DNA from 2 places in the Streptomyces sp. NPDC088706 genome. Region 2 is predicted to be linked to the other one. Evidence: predicted binding sites of a transcription regulator. Region 2 holds the regulator's gene; the other holds the start of a gene.
The links. Region 2 encodes HrcA, which represses chaperone genes, less so after heat shock. Its sites were predicted from a motif close to TTNGCACTCNGNNNNNCNGAGTGCNAA; they were not measured.
Positions count from the first base shown of each region.

Region 1: the regulator HrcA is predicted to act here: its motif matches at 1,020-1,046, upstream of groL (chaperonin GroEL).

Region 1 covers NZ_JBIVLW010000014.1:45,421-49,791, reverse strand. Annotated here, with positions in the region: gene ACIQAK_RS25720 (MoaD/ThiS family protein) at 2-280, shown strand; gene ACIQAK_RS25715 (cold-shock protein) at 700-906, shown strand; gene groL (chaperonin GroEL) at 1,209-2,831, shown strand; gene ACIQAK_RS25705 (keywimysin-related RiPP) at 3,621-3,743, shown strand; gene ACIQAK_RS25700 (asparagine synthase-related protein) at 3,807-4,371, shown strand, end outside.
Region 2 covers NZ_JBIVLW010000001.1:758,374-762,744, reverse strand. Annotated here, with positions in the region: partial or broken gene ACIQAK_RS03550 (hypothetical protein) at 1-75, opposite strand, end outside; gene ACIQAK_RS03545 (DUF3097 domain-containing protein) at 211-1,029, opposite strand; gene ACIQAK_RS03540 (MBL fold metallo-hydrolase) at 1,310-2,041, opposite strand; gene hrcA (heat-inducible transcriptional repressor HrcA) at 2,207-3,223, shown strand; gene dnaJ (molecular chaperone DnaJ) at 3,224-4,363, shown strand.

The DNA.
Region 1 (4,371 bases), on a different contig from region 2:
CATGAGCGTCAAGGTCCGCATCCCCACCATCCTCCGCACGTACACGGGCGGCCAGGCCGAGGTCCCGGCGGAGGGCGCGAAGCTCTCCGAGGTCATCGAGTCCCTGGAGAAGGACCACCCGGGCATCGCCGCCCGCGTCCTGGACGACCAGGGCAAGCTGCGCCGCTTCGTGAACGTGTACGTCAACGACGACGACGTGCGCTTCGAGGGCGGCCTCGACGCGGCCACGCCGGACGGCGCCGGCATCTCGATCATCCCGGCCGTGGCCGGCGGCTGCTGATCCGACTGCCCTCAGCTGAACAACCGTTGCCCCCTCCGCGACACAAAGCGGAGGGGGCAATTCTGCATGGTTGAGCGCGGTACAGTTGGGGAAGCCCCCTCCGCTGCTCGTGCCGCCCGCATATGAGAATGCGCCCGGCCCCGATAAGAAGCAGCCAAAGTACGTGAACCCCTTGCGGCATAAGTGGCCTTTGCCTGGCCCGACTTGCCCGTAAATCTCAGCAATCCCGCGTGTTCGGGCGTTCGTCTGTGCCCAGAATTCTCGTCCGATTGACCTGTTGCAGAGGGCAGTTGGGCGGATACATTCGGCCGCGGTCGACGCGCTGCGGCGCCGCGCACCCTCTCCTGTCGGAGGGTGAGTTCCGACCCGGGCCCGCGAAGTGCGGTCCCGTGCAAGGGCCAGTAATAGGGGAGTTAGGCATGGCTCAGGGCACCGTCAAGTGGTTCAACGCGGAGAAGGGGTACGGCTTCATCGCGGTCGACGGTGGTGCGGATGTTTTCGTCCACTACAGCGCGATCCAGATGGACGGGTACCGCACCCTCGAAGAGGGTCAGCGAGTTGAATTCGAGATCTCGCAGGGCCAGAAGGGGCCCCAGGCCGACATGGTCAAGCTCGCCGTCGGCTGAGCCCGGCGCGGCCGTCCGACGTCACTACTCACGCACCTAGGGCCCGACCCCGGATCAGGGGATCGGGCCCCAGGTGCGTCCCGGGACCGTATGGCGGGCACCGGCCTGAGGCGCTTGCACTCTCGGGGGTCGAGTGCTAATCATTGGCGTTAGCACTCTCCAGGTGAGAGTGACAGAAACTTGGACCGGGCCGGTGAGGCCCGCAGGCGCGGTGGGGCAAGGAACCACCACGCACGCTGGCCGTCCGTCGCGGGCGCCTCTCGGTCCGGAGAATCCACCCCTGTCCGGGAGGACCACTTCACATGGCCAAGATCATCGCGTTCGACGAGGAGGCACGGCGCGGTCTCGAGCGCGGGATGAACCAGCTCGCCGACGCCGTCAAGGTCACCCTCGGCCCCAAGGGCCGTAACGTCGTCCTCGAGAAGAAGTGGGGCGCGCCCACGATCACCAACGATGGTGTTTCCATCGCCAAGGAGATCGAGCTCGAGGACCCGTACGAGAAGATCGGTGCGGAGCTGGTCAAGGAGGTCGCCAAGAAGACGGACGACGTCGCCGGCGACGGTACGACCACCGCCACCGTTCTCGCCCAGGCTCTCGTCCGCGAGGGTCTGCGCAACGTAGCCGCCGGCGCCAACCCGATGGCCCTCAAGCGGGGCATCGAGAAGGCCGTCGAGGCCGTCTCCGCCGCTCTGCTGGAGCAGGCCAAGGACGTGGAGACCAAGGAGCAGATCGCTTCGACGGCTTCCATCTCCGCCGCCGACACCGAGATCGGCGCCAAGATCGCCGAGGCGATGGACAAGGTCGGCAAGGAAGGCGTCATCACCGTCGAGGAGTCCCAGACCTTCGGTCTGGAGCTCGAGCTCACCGAGGGTATGCGCTTCGACAAGGGCTACATCTCGGCCTACTTCGCCACCGACATGGAGCGTATGGAGGCGTCGCTCGACGACCCGTACATCCTGATCGTCAACTCGAAGGTCGGCAGCGTCAAGGACCTGATCCCGCTGCTGGAGAAGGTCATGCAGTCGGGCAAGCCGCTGCTGATCATCGCCGAGGACGTCGAGGGCGAGGCGCTCTCCACCCTGGTCGTCAACAAGATCAAGGGCACGTTCAAGTCCGTCGCCGTCAAGGCCCCGGGCTTCGGCGACCGCCGCAAGGCCATGCTCGCGGACATCGCCATCCTCACGGGTGGCACCGTGATCTCCGAGGAGGTCGGTCTCAAGCTGGAGAACGCCGGCCTGGACCTGCTCGGCCGTGCCCGCAAGGTCGTCATCACCAAGGACGAGACCACGATCGTCGACGGTGCCGGTGACAGCGACCAGGTTCAGGGTCGCGTCAACCAGATCCGTGCCGAGATCGAGAACTCCGACTCGGACTACGACCGCGAGAAGCTCCAGGAGCGCCTGGCGAAGCTGGCCGGCGGCGTGGCCGTCATCAAGGCCGGCGCCGCCACCGAGGTGGAGCTCAAGGAGCGCAAGCACCGCATCGAGGACGCGGTGCGCAACGCCAAGGCCGCCGTCGAGGAGGGCATCGTCGCCGGTGGTGGCGTGGCTCTGCTCCAGGCCTCGGCCGTCTTCGACAAGCTCGACCTCACGGGTGACGAGGCGACCGGCGCCAACGCCGTGAAGCTCGCGCTGGAGGCCCCGCTCAAGCAGATCGCCGTCAACGGTGGTCTCGAGGGTGGCGTCGTCGTGGAGAAGGTCCGCAACCTGCCGATCGGTCACGGCCTCAACGCCGCGACCGGCGAGTACGTCGACATGATCGCCGAGGGCATTCTCGACCCGGCGAAGGTCACGCGCTCCGCTCTGCAGAACGCCGCCTCCATCGCCGCGCTCTTCCTCACCACCGAGGCCGTCATCGCCGACAAGCCCGAGAAGGCCGGCGCGGCCGCTCCGGGCGGCATGCCGGGCGGTGACATGGACTTCTGATCCGCCGCGGAGCCCCGGGTCCGCCGGGTGCCTCCGGCCGATCGAAGTTCCGCGTACGTCGCGTAGTGCGTCCCACAGGGGCGGTACCTCCTTCACGGGAGGTGCCGCCCCTGTGGCGTGTCCGGGCGTCGGTGGGCGTGTTCCGGGCCGGTGGGCTTGTTCTCCGGGCCATTGGGGGTGATCTCCGGGCCGGTGGGGGGGTGATCTCCGGGCCGGTGGGGGTGTGCGAGGCCTGTTCCCGGGGTGCGCGAACGAGTGGCTGGGGGGGCGGACGGGCGGCTGGAGGGCGCGGCGAGTGGTCGGCTTGGCCGAATGTTTACTTGCCGCCCCCTTCCCCCTGCGGCAGGGCCAATCCTCGCGCGTAGGCCGATGCCGGTGGCGCGCCAGTCAACCATGGGATAGCGCGGTCGCGGAGGCTGCCGGGGGCGCGACAGCTGGTTCTCCCGTTCTGCCGGAGGCCGTTCGATTTCCGGGCAGCTCATTGCCGGTTCCGGACGCCGCGCACAGCCATTGGTCCAGTCCACTGCCCTGTGGTGCCCCACTGGTGTGCGACTGCACATGCCGACCGGTCGGTGCCTCACCGTACGGCCGGGCGGCTCGGCACCGGCCTCGTCCGCTCACGCTATCCGGCCAACTTCGCGCGGTAAGTCGGAATCATGCGTACCGGTCCGGCGGCGGGACATGATGGCCCTGGTGTTCACCTGGTGAACACCAGTCGCATGAACAACTCCAGTTATGCAGCTGCCAGTTGGGCATAACGGTCGTCAACCGCACAGAAGGGAAGGTGTCATGAAGCAGCAGAAGAAGGCTTACGTGAAGCCGTCGCTGTTCAAGCAGGGCGACTTTTCGAAGAAGACCGCCGGTTACTTCTACGGCTCGTACAAGGAGTACTGGGTGCGGCGCATCGTCTGATCCGCCGAGCCGCTCCCCGTACCCGTTCCCGGTATTCAGCGGGAGAACTTCCGAAAGGTGAAGATGCCCGGCCTGCTGCGTGACTACTTCGTCGTCCTGCCGGACAGCGTGGCGGGCCACGCGGTGGCCGGGCGGCTTCCCGCACCGGACGCGACCGGGGCGGTGGCGGACGCTCCCGCCGGGGCGAGGGGCGACGCCCGCACCGTCGCCCACCCCTCGGGCCGCCCCTGGGTCGTCGCCCGCCCGCTGGTCCGCAAGGTCAGCCACTCCAGCCGGGGCGACGACGCCCTCGTGCTCATCGGCCCGGACCGCGTCCCCGAGGCCGTGCTCGCCGGCCTCCTGGAGCGTGTCCGCGACCGGGCCGGCCTGGAGCGCCGCCTCGCCCGGCTGCCCGGCCTGCACCACGTGGTCGCCCGGCTCTCCGGTGAGACCTGGATCCGCGGTACCGCCTCCGGGCTGCGCCGGATCTACCACGCCCGGCACCCGGAGGCCGGCACCATCGCCTCCGACCGCCCGGCCGTCCTCGCCCGCCTGACCGGCGCACCCCTGGACGACGGGGCGCTCGCCCTGCGCATGCTCGACTTCCTGCCGCACCCCCTGAGCCGGCGCGCCCTGTGGCGGGGCGTGC
Region 2 (4,371 bases):
CAGCTGCTGCGTCAGACGGAAGACGGCCAGGGCCGCCTCGCTCCCCGCCCCGCCCCGCCAGTCCCCTTGCCCCATCGCCCGCGCCCCTCCCCCGTGAACGGGTGAGCCCGCTCTCCCCACCCTCCCTAACCGATGGTGCGTGTGGGGCGCAGCATTCCCAGGGATCGGTACGAGATCCTCTTCCACGGGCCCGCGACGAGCGGCGGGACATCACTCCGTAAGGGTGACGAAGTCGATCAATTCCTCCACCCGGCCCAGGAGTTGAGGCTCAAGGTCCCTGTAGCTGCGGACCTTGGACAGGATGTGCTGCCAGGCCGCCCCGGTGTTCTCCGGCCAGCCCAGCGCCCGGCACACCCCCGTCTTCCAGTCCTGCCCACGGGGCACCACCGGCCAGGCGTCGATCCCCACCGAGGACGGCTTCACCGCCTCCCACACGTCGATGTACGGGTGGCCCACCACCAGCACGTGCGGGTCCGAGACCTGCGCGGCGATCCGGGACTCCTTGGAGCCGGGCACCAGGTGGTCCACCAGCACCCCGAGCCGGGCGTCCGGCCCCGGCGCGAACTCGCCCACGACGGCCGGAAGATCGTCGATCCCCTCCAGGTACTCCACGACCACGCCCTCGATGCGCAGGTCGTCGCCCCACACCCGCTCGACCAGTTCCGCGTCGTGCCGGCCCTCCACGTAGATCCGCCCCGCCCGCGCCACCCGCGCCCGCGCGCCGGGCACCGCCACCGAACCGGAGGCCGTACGGGTGGGGCGCACCGGCCCCCCGGGCCCCGGGCGGACCAGTGTGACCACCTTGCCCTCCAGCAGGAAGGCGCGCGGCTCCATCGGGAAGACCCGGTGCTTGCCGAAGCGGTCCTCCAGGGTCACCGTGGGCCTCAGGGCCGTCCTCTCGCAGCGGATCACCGCCCCGCAGAAACCGGTGGCGACCTCCTCCACGACCAGGTCGGGTTCGGCGGGGACCTCGGGCACGGGGGCGGACCTCTTCCACGGCGGGGTCAGGTCCGGCTGGTAGCTGCGCATGGCACGACGATAATTCGCCGCACGCGCTCCCTCGGCGCACCCCACCGCTCACCTCCGGCGCACCCCACCGTTCACCTCCGGCCCGTCCCACCGCTCACCCTCGGCGCACCCCACCGCTCACCTCCGGCCCGTCCCACCGCTCACCCTCGGCGCACCCCGCCACTCACCCTCCGGCGCACCCCACCGCTCACCTCCGGCCCGTCCCACCGCTCACCCTCCGGCGCACCCCGCCGCTCACCCCCAGCTCGACCCCGCCCACGCCCACGCCCACCCCACCCATTCACACCGCGTCGAACCGCTCCGCCAGCGACGCCCGCTGCGCCCGGACGAACGCCGCGTCCACCACCGCCCCGTGCCCCGGTACGTACACCGCGCCCTCGCCGCCCAGATCGAGGAGCCGGTCCAGGGCGGCGGGCCAGCGCGAGGGGATCGCGTCCCCGCCCGCCTGCGGCTCGCCCGACTCCTCCACCAGGTCGCCGCAGAGCACCACCGCACCCTCGCCGTCCGTACCCGGAACCAGCACCGCGAGGTCATGGCCGCTGTGGCCCGGCCCCACGTTGGCCAACAGCACCTGACGGCCGCCGCCCAGGTCGAGCGTCCACTCGCCGGTCACCTCGTGGTGCGGCACCACCAGCGCGTCCACCGCCCGGTGCGCGTCCTCCTCCGCGAGCCCGTGGCGCACGGCCGACCCGGTCAGCTCGTCCGCCGAGCGCCGCAGCAGGGCGGTGACGCCCACCGCCCCGTACACCTGGGCGCCGGCGAACGCCGCCGTCCCCAGCACATGGTCGAAGTGGGGGTGGCTCAGTGCGATATGCGTCACCCTCCGGCCGAGCAGCGCCTCGGCCTGCCTGCGCAGCTCGACGCCCTCGCGCAGGGTCGAGCCGGTGTCGAACAGCAGCACGCCGTCGGCCCCGGCGACCAGCGCCGCCGTGGCGTCCCAGCCCGGCAGGCGCCGCCGCCCGATACCGTGGCCCAACCGCTCCCAGCCGAAGTCTTCCCAAGAGACGTCCATGGCACGACGCTATCGGCAACCACCCGCGCGGGCCGTCGGCGGCGTGGCCGGTCGCCCTTGCCCCTGCCCCACCCCACCCCCGTACACTGACGGCATCGAAGGTTGGCACTCGTACGCAGCGAGTGCCAGACAGGCACCGGGAAACAACAGCTGGAGGTGTGCGCCATGCTCAGCGAACGCAGGCTCGAGGTGCTGCGCGCCATCGTCCAGGACTATGTCGGCACCGAGGAGCCCGTCGGCTCCAAGGCGCTCACCGAACGGCACCAGCTGGGTGTCTCCCCGGCCACCGTCCGCAACGACATGGCGGTGCTGGAGGACGAGGGCTTCATCGCGCAGCCGCACACGAGCGCGGGCCGCATCCCCACCGACAAGGGGTACCGCCTCTTCGTCGACAAGCTCGCCGGCGTCAAGCCGCTCTCCTCGCCCGAGCGCCGGGCCATCCAGAACTTCCTCGACGGCGCGGTCGACCTCGACGACGTGGTCGGCCGGACCGTACGGCTGCTCGCGCAGCTGACCCGGCAGGTCGCGGTCGTGCAGTACCCCTCGCTGACCCGCTCGACGGTGCGGCACGTGGAGCTGCTGTCGCTGGCCCCCGCCCGGCTGATGCTGGTCCTGATCACGGACACCGGCCGGGTCGAACAGCGTATGATCGACTGCCCCGCGCCCTTCGGCGAGGCATCCCTCGCGGATCTGCGGGCCCGGCTCAACAGCCGGGTCGTCGGACGCCGCTTCGCGGATGTCCCGCGGCTGGTGCGGGAGCTGCCGGAATCCTTCGACAGCGAGGACCGCGGAACGGTCTCCACGGTCCTTTCCACCCTCCTCGAAACCCTGGTCGAGGAGACGGAGGAGCGGCTGATGATCGGCGGCACCTCCAACCTCACCCGCTTCGGGCACGACTTCCCTGTGATGATCCGGCCGGTGCTGGAAGCACTGGAGGAGCAGGTCGTCCTGCTGAAGCTGCTCGGTGAGGCCACGGACTCAGCCATGACCGTGCGGATCGGGCACGAGAACGCCCACGAGGGCCTCACGTCCACGTCCGTCGTCGCGGTCGGCTACGGTTCGGGCGACGAGGCAGTCGCCAAACTCGGCGTGGTCGGACCGACCCGCATGGACTACCCCGGAACGATGGGAGCGGTACGCGCAGTGGCACGTTACGTCGGACAGATCCTGGCGGAGTCGTAAGTGGCCACGGACTACTACGCCGTACTCGGCGTGCGCCGCGACGCGTCTCAGGACGAGATCAAGAAGGCATTCCGTCGGCTCGCACGCGAGCTGCACCCGGATGTCAACCCGGACCCGAAGACCCAGGAGCGGTTCAAGGAGATCAACGCCGCTTACGAGGTGCTCTCGGACCCGCAGAAGAAGCAGGTCTACGACCTCGGCGGCGACCCGCTCTCCGCGGGCGGCGGTGGCGGTGGCGCGGGCGGTTTCGGAGCCGGCGGCTTCGGCAACTTCTCCGACATCATGGACGCGTTCTTCGGAACGGCCTCGCAGCGCGGGCCCCGCTCGCGCACCCGTCGCGGCCAGGACGCCATGATCCGGCTGGAGATCGACCTCTCCGAGGCGGCCTTCGGCACCACCAAGGACATCCAGGTCGACACGGCGGTCGTCTGCAACACCTGCAGCGGCGAGGGCGCGGCCCCAGGCACCTCCGCCCAGACCTGTGACATGTGCCGCGGCCGCGGCGAGGTTTCGCAGGTCACCCGGTCCTTCCTGGGCCAGGTCATGACCTCGCGGCCCTGCCCGCAGTGCCAGGGCTTCGGTACGGTCGTGCCGACGCCGTGCCCGGAGTGCGCCGGTGACGGCCGCATCCGCTCGCGCCGCACGCTCACCGTCAAGATCCCCGCGGGCGTCGACAACGGCACCCGCATCCAGCTCGCCGGTGAGGGCGAGGTCGGCCCGGGCGGCGGCCCGCCCGGCGACCTGTACGTCGAGATCCACGAGCTGCCGCACGCGGTCTTCCAGCGGCGCGGCGACGACCTGCACTGCACGGTCACCATCCCGATGACGGCCGCCGCCCTCGGCACCAAGTGTCCGCTGGAGACGCTGGACGGCGTCGAGGAGATCGACATCCGGCCCGGCACCCAGTCCGGCCAGTCCGTACCGCTGCACGGGCGGGGCATCACCCACCTGCGGGGCGGCGGCCGGGGCGACCTGATCGTGCACGTCGAGGTGATGACCCCCTCCAAGCTCGACGCGGAGCAGGAGCGGCTGCTGCGGGAGCTCTCCAAGCTGCGCGGCGAGGAGCGACCCTTGGGCCAGTTCCAGCCAGGCCAACAGGGGCTCTTCTCCCGGCTGAAGGACGCCTTCAACGGCCGCTGAAGCCTTTT